DNA from 2 places in the Paenibacillus nuruki genome. Region 1 is predicted to be linked to the other one. Evidence: riboswitches for the same ligand, from Rfam matches in the RefSeq annotation. Region 1 holds a riboswitch; the other holds the start of a gene.
What was found. A riboswitch is a leader RNA that binds a small molecule or an ion and turns the genes downstream of it on or off. The one in region 1 is predicted to bind cyclic di-AMP.

Region 1 (3,428 bases):
TATTGTATTAAAACAAATTTTCCGTCGTGCCAAAGAATTGTTCGATGAAGGATTCGATTTTAAATTTTTGCCGTATCCTTTACCTGAGTTATTCAAAGGCGATATTCAAGTTGGTGATTATTTATTGCTAGATGAAGCATTAGTACAGACAGCATTTATGCAATGGACAAGGGAAGACGATGATATTTTGGCAGATGTATGTCATCGTTTTATGCAGCGTAAGTTGTATAAATATGTAGAGACAGATCTAATTGATAAGCAGACGATTAGCAGTATACGTAGTGAATTTGCTAGAGTAGGATTACATCCTGATTATGATCTAGAAATCGATTTTCCCACCGATCTTCCTTATGATGTATTTCGTCCAGGTGATCCTAAAAAAGAAAAACAAATTCTATTATTAGATCGTCAAAACCGAATCCAAGAAATATCAGAAGTATCGGATATTGTACGTTCGATTAGCGGGATTCATCGCGGTCGATATCATCTCTATTATCCGCAAGATAAGTTGGAGAAAGTTATTCATCAATTATCCGAAGAAGTGGCAGCGATATTTGAAAACAAAATTAATCCGCCACAGATGGAATTTGAAATATAAGATTAACGAAAAAAGAACGAGAAACAGAGAAGGAGTGAGAAAAGTATATGTTATTTGATACACATACTCATTTGGATTCGATCGAATTTGCCGATGATCGTAAAGAAGTGATTGAGCGTGCTTATGCACAAGGGGTAACCCGAATGATCAATGTAGGATTCAACCGTGAAACGATTCCCACCACGATGGAATTAGTCGAAAGTTATGAATTTATATATGCGGCTATTGGCTGGCACCCTGTAGATGCGATTCATATGCAACCTGGAGATCTGGAATGGATCGAATCGCTATGCAAACATGAAAAAGTAGTAGCGATTGGTGAGATTGGTCTGGATTATCATTGGGATACTTCACCGAAAGAAGTGCAGCATAAAGTATTACGTGAACAAATCGGTCTAGCACGTTCGATTAATATGCCAATTGTTATCCATAATCGTGATGCTCATGAAGATATTGTTAAGATTTTGCGCGAAGAAAAAGCACATGAAGTTGGAGGGGTTATGCACTCCTTTTCAGGTAGCTGGGAAACGGCTAAAATGTGTCTCGATATGGGCTTTCATTTATCGTTTGGAGGACCGATTACTTTCAAAAATGCGAAGCAACCTAAAGAGGTGTTACAACAGGTTCCAATGGACCGTCTTTTGCTTGAAACAGACTCCCCATTTTTGACACCACATCCTTATCGTGGAAAACGAAATGAGTCCGGTTATGTGACACTTGTAGCAGAAGCTGCTGCTGCGCTAAAAGGGGTATCACTGGAAGAAATTAGTACAATTACAACTAAAAATGCACTGGAACGATTTGGCATTCGGTGAAAAAGAGAGTAAATCACGCAAAAAACAGCGTTAAACGGATATATGAATAAATTATAACCAAAAAACAAGAGAATATGACAACTTTTTAACCATTTATTCAGAAAAACGTGCTTGCTGGTCGCTTTACATGAGGGTTGGGTTCGGGATATTATTTCATCAGTGATTTAATCTTGCTGTTATTACGCAAGATTCCATGATTCGGTCTCGCTGAGTTTCCTGCATAGGAAAACGGGGGAACCAACATATGTCTTCAAGCCATTATTATCAGAATACCGAAGTCATTATGTATGATTCCTTTTACAGGGTCTATGGGGTGAATTGGAGGTACTCGCGCCATGAGCGGAGGAGCCTTCAAAGGGCAAGAAATATGATGTGTCCGAATCCGACAGCTAACCCCGTAAGCGATGCAGAGGCAACCTCGTATTTTCTAACGTTTTCCGAACTGTATTTAGATACGTCGGAAGCCAAGGAAAAGTTGCTTTGCTCTTTTCCAGAGGCTTCTTTTGTTTTGGGCTAAACGAAAAGATTCAGAGAATACGATATTTGAAATTTGATCTTTCAGATATTAGGTGTGTCCCTTAGACTGACCATGGCGCAGGCATTTTTGAACATCACGAAAGATTATCACACAGATTTGGTAATCTTATGCTTACGATCAGCCTGTGAAAATTCTGTTATATAGTCGCGTCATATACAATTACGTCACAGCTAGACGGCGAGACTATGAAGGAGGACGGAAGAAGTGGCAATTGCTCCTTTCGAAAAAACCCATGGTTCGCGCTCATCCAGCATGTCTTACGCGCTGAGTTGGAAGCAACAAAACCTACGCTATGTATTGTGGGCTGCATTATTAGTGATCGCTCTTGCAGCGATGCTATTGTCCCTACTTTATAATCAAGCGGGTAAAAATATTTCTGTAGTCATTGACGGCAAAGCACAAACCGTGGAAACACGTAAATTGATGCTTTCTCAACTGCTTGATGAAAATCAAATTAAAGTGGCACCACAAGATAAAGTATCTATGCCTATGAATGGCGCGCTTCAGGATGGGGACAAAGTTTATATTAACCATGCGGTTGCAGTAAACATTACGGCAGATGGTGGAACCAAGAAAATTTATACCACCTCTAAAACAGTTGGTAACACATTGGAGCAGGCTGGGTTAACACTGTCAGGTGAAGATCAATTAACACCTGCGATGGAATCTTCAGTTCATGACAATATGGATATCAAGATTGTGCGTACCAAATCATTTGTAGCGAAAAAAGTAGTCAAGATTCCGTATCAAACGGTTAAGAAAACCGATGGTTCTATGCTTGAAGGTAAAACCAAGTTAGTGCAAGGCGGTCAAACAGGTAAAGTGGTTCAATACATCGAGAAAGTATACGAAGATGGAGAATTCGTCTCCAAACGTATGGTTGATAAAAAAACAACCGCAAAAGTAAAAGATAAGATTGTAGCTATTGGTACCAAAAAAGAGGAGCCTAAACTTCTCGCAGCTGCTTCTTCTAGTGGAGGATCAAGTAATAGTACTTCCAAAGCAGGTGTAGATTTCTCTTATGCGAAAGTACTGAACAATGTATCTCTAACTGCTTATTCGTCTCAAGAACCTGGTCTAGGTACAGTGACTGCTTCGGGAGCACGTGTAACAGAAGGTCGTACGATTGCAGTCGATACGAGTGTCATTCCTATGGGATGGTGGGTATACATTGAAGGCATTGGCTTCCGCCGTGCTGAAGATACCGGTAGTGCTATTAACGGTAATAAAATCGACGTGTATATAGACAGCTTGAGCCAAGCGAGAGCATTTGGACGCAAATCCGGTTACACTGTATATGTAATTGGCCCGGTTAAACCCTAGAGAGGGTGTTGATTGGGATAGCACCATTGCTTAAGCCCAGTCATCTGTTATATGATATAAATAATATTAACTATGAGCGTGCATAAAGAAAACAAAAAGAAGAGGATAAATCCTCTTCTTTTTGTTCTGTTAAGATGAATATCGAACAGATTAT
Region 2 (3,428 bases), 2.2 Mb from region 1:
ACCCGGATTCGAAATCGTATCTGCCTGCGTCATTAAAGCAATCGCTGTAGGCGCTAAGACCAGTAGAGGCTGAATAAGTAATGTGACGGCAATCAATTTCATTTCTTTGCCTTCAATTTTGCGACCGAGAAATTCAGGTGTGCGTCCAACCATAAGACCGGATAAGAACACCGCAATAATGGCATACATTAGAATATTCAACAGTCCTACACCTGAACCGCCAAATACTGTATTTAGCATCATATTTCCTAGTGCAATTAATCCACCGAGTGGTGTTAACGTATCATGCATGTTATTGACAGCACCAGTCTCTGAAGCGGTAGTAACTACAGAGTAGAACGAAGATTGAGCTTCGCCTAATCGTACTTCTTTACCTTCCATCGATCCTGCATTGTGCTGGATACCTAATTGATTAATCAATGGATTTCCTTGATATTCACTCGCAAGAGATACACTAAGCATCACGACAAACATCATAACCATCGAAACGAATAATACTCGGCCTTGCTTCGAGTTGCCGACCATTTTACCGTACGTAAATGGTAATGACATTGGAACCAGTAACATCATCAGCATTTGCAACATATTACTGAATCCGCCTGGATTTTCAAAAGGATGTGCAGAGTTGGCTCCGAAATAGCCACCACCGTTATTCCCTAATTCTTTGATCGCTAGAAATGATCCAATTGGACCTACACCAATCTGTTGCTCTGTTCCTTGTAATGTCTGAGCTGTCACTACAGTATGCAACGTCTGCGGCATACCTAATCCAACAAACACAAGCGCCATAATAAAAGTAAGAGGTAACAAAATGCGTGTAATTGCCCGTACTAGATCTGTAAAGAAATTACCTAGTGGCTTACCGGTTATTCCTCTAATAAATGCAATCGCAACCGCAATCCCTGTTGCCGGTGATACAAACATCATAAAGATAATCGCTGTCATCTGTGAAAATAAAGATAAACCACTTTCACCACTATAATGCTGTAAATTGGTATTCGTCATAAAGCTAATCGCTGTATTGAACGCTAGATCAGGGCTCATATTCGTAATGCCTGCTGGGTTCAAAGGTAATACATGTTGAAGACGGAAGATCGCATAAGCGATAAGCAAGATGACTGTATTACTGATCAATACGGCTCCTGCATATTGCTTCCATGTCTGATTTTCACCTTTGATTCCACCGAACCTGTAAATCCATTTTTCAATAGGATGAAACCAACGATCTAATCGATTGGGTGTATTGTCAAAAGCATGTGCAATATAATGTCCGGTTGGACGAGCGATGATTAAAGCAATAATAAAAGTGACTGCAATTCCGATATATGAAAAGATACTCACGATGTTCTCCCCTGACCCATTAGAATTTTTCTGGATAAATTAATGCGTAACATAGATAAATGGTTAATCCACCAATAATAATCCACAGCAGCCAAGTCATCGCTCATTCCTTCTTTCTCCGATAGCTACAGATGCCCATTGCAGCAACCCGCTCAACCCTACAGTAATCAACAAAACCAATCCAATCATTAATATATCCATCATATGTGAAGAACTCCCTGCATTCATTTTGGTTACTATGATTTGCTAAAAAAGGCACAAAAAAAGAAGCCTGGAGAAAAGCAGAACTTTTCCCCAGACTTCTACAAACACGCACACTTATCGTGTACCTGCCGAGTTGCTGGTTAGGAGTTCTCCCTTATACGCTTACGGAGTTAGCTGTCGGATTCGGGCTGGAAGATTGCCCGTTCCGGTAGATACCGGAATTCACCCCATGTTGTGTAGATCCTGATCATTTCCTATCAGTCCTCTTCATCAACGATTGGTTCCCCCGCTTTTCATATGCATATGAAAATTAAGCGTTGTGACATTGTTAACATATCAAAAAACACAGAGTCGTATTACACTGTGTCAGATCGGCACAAGCTTCACACTTCTCTCCTATCCACGCTTACGAGGTTAGCTGTCGGATTCGGGCGGTGAGAGTCGCCCTACTGCATTGTCTGACTGTACCATGGTTAGTCAGTATGCAGATTCACCCCAACGATTCACATTCCGGCTCTCACACCGTTTTGTGAAATCGCAATTTGGTTCCCCCGTTTTTCGGTTAGCACCGAAAACTCAGCGATCAAAAACATTGGAAACTTCATTTATATCAGTTGCTGAATCGTATTCATCAACTGCCTGCAATGAATAATACGCCTGTCCTTGTCAACTGTAAAGCTGAGAAAAGACGCAAAAAAAGCTGTGAATCATCACAGCTTTCATTTTCAGATAACTATTGAAAAGTTATCTATCGCAGGCTCCTATTTTCTCTCTTTTTCATCGTTTCTCTACTTTTTCACTCTTGTTACATCGCATTTATCATTCATTTACAACAGATTCTGAAAACGGTTATGTCATTTTTTACGCAAGATGCTATCATTTTTAAAATTATGGTCAACCTGTGTAGATTTCATAAGCGAAATGATACAGTGTGCTAATGTCTGAATTTAATGGCTTACCGTTGCTGAAAAATTGGATTCTGACAATATCATAATAATGTCTGTATTTGGATGATTGGAAAGTATATTGTCCTACTCCTGGATTATCAATATTGACTGGCATTGTAAAGTTACCTGAAGCATCTGTCGTAGCTGTTCCGGGAATCACTTTGCCATTGAGAATTGTAGTGATATTAGTCGTTACGATAGCGTTCGCTACCGGATTGCCTGTAGCATCAAAAGCACGACCTGAGATCACAATATTGTTTTTGACACGCCACTTATTACCTTGTCCATAATTAATAAATCCATAGACACCACCATCTGTTGTAATATTACTGATCGCAACTCTGGATACATCTGCTGTCTGATAATTAACAGATAATTTGTATGGAGTCGTTAGATCGAATGTAGAAGGTGCTAAGACTTGAATATAATACGTTCCCGCAGGTAGTGTGACTTGACCGTTGGTATTCTGTGCCAGTGTTCCTTGACTCACCAGATTCGCATTAAATAACTGTAATTGATACGTTCCATAAGCAGATGTGTTGTCTAGACGAAGGTTCATTTTGGATTGAGCTGTCAAAGTGACTTTTGTCCAATCCTCGTCAAAACGATTATCAATATTCTGTGTGCTGACAAAAGGTGCTGATCCTTTATCTTTGGCTAACCACGGATTATCATCAGGCTCGCTTGCATCATAACTATCTGAAGTGACAGCAAATACAGTAAATGGATTAGTGGTATCTGCTCCTTGATAAGAACTTACTCTAATAAAATAATATCCTGCTTTGGCAATATGACTAAGCTGTTCATATTGTGTTGGACCTTTGGTAGAAAAAGCGACCTGCTCGATCTCAGATGTCTCTTCATTCAAATAATACAGTGAAAGATCATAATCAACCGCAGCCGAGTTGACTACACTTAAAAAAGAAGTCAGTTTCG

Region 2: another riboswitch for cyclic di-AMP. It lies ahead of kdpF (K(+)-transporting ATPase subunit F); the one in region 1 lies ahead of RCP16_RS18670 (resuscitation-promoting factor).

The regions. Positions count from the first base shown of each region.
Region 1 is NZ_OY725677.1:4,214,887-4,218,314, reverse strand. Features, by position in the region: gene RCP16_RS18680 (HD domain-containing protein) at 1-598, shown strand, start outside; gene RCP16_RS18675 (TatD family hydrolase) at 646-1,413, shown strand; cyclic di-AMP (ydaO/yuaA leader) riboswitch at 1,609-1,832, shown strand; gene RCP16_RS18670 (resuscitation-promoting factor) at 2,156-3,274, shown strand.
Region 2 is NZ_OY725677.1:1,989,188-1,992,615, forward strand. Features, by position in the region: gene kdpA (potassium-transporting ATPase subunit KdpA) at 1-1,341, opposite strand, end outside; gene kdpF (K(+)-transporting ATPase subunit F) at 1,361-1,441, opposite strand; cyclic di-AMP (ydaO/yuaA leader) riboswitch at 1,690-1,872, opposite strand; cyclic di-AMP (ydaO/yuaA leader) riboswitch at 1,934-2,137, opposite strand; gene RCP16_RS08635 (carboxypeptidase regulatory-like domain-containing protein) at 2,440-3,428, opposite strand, start outside.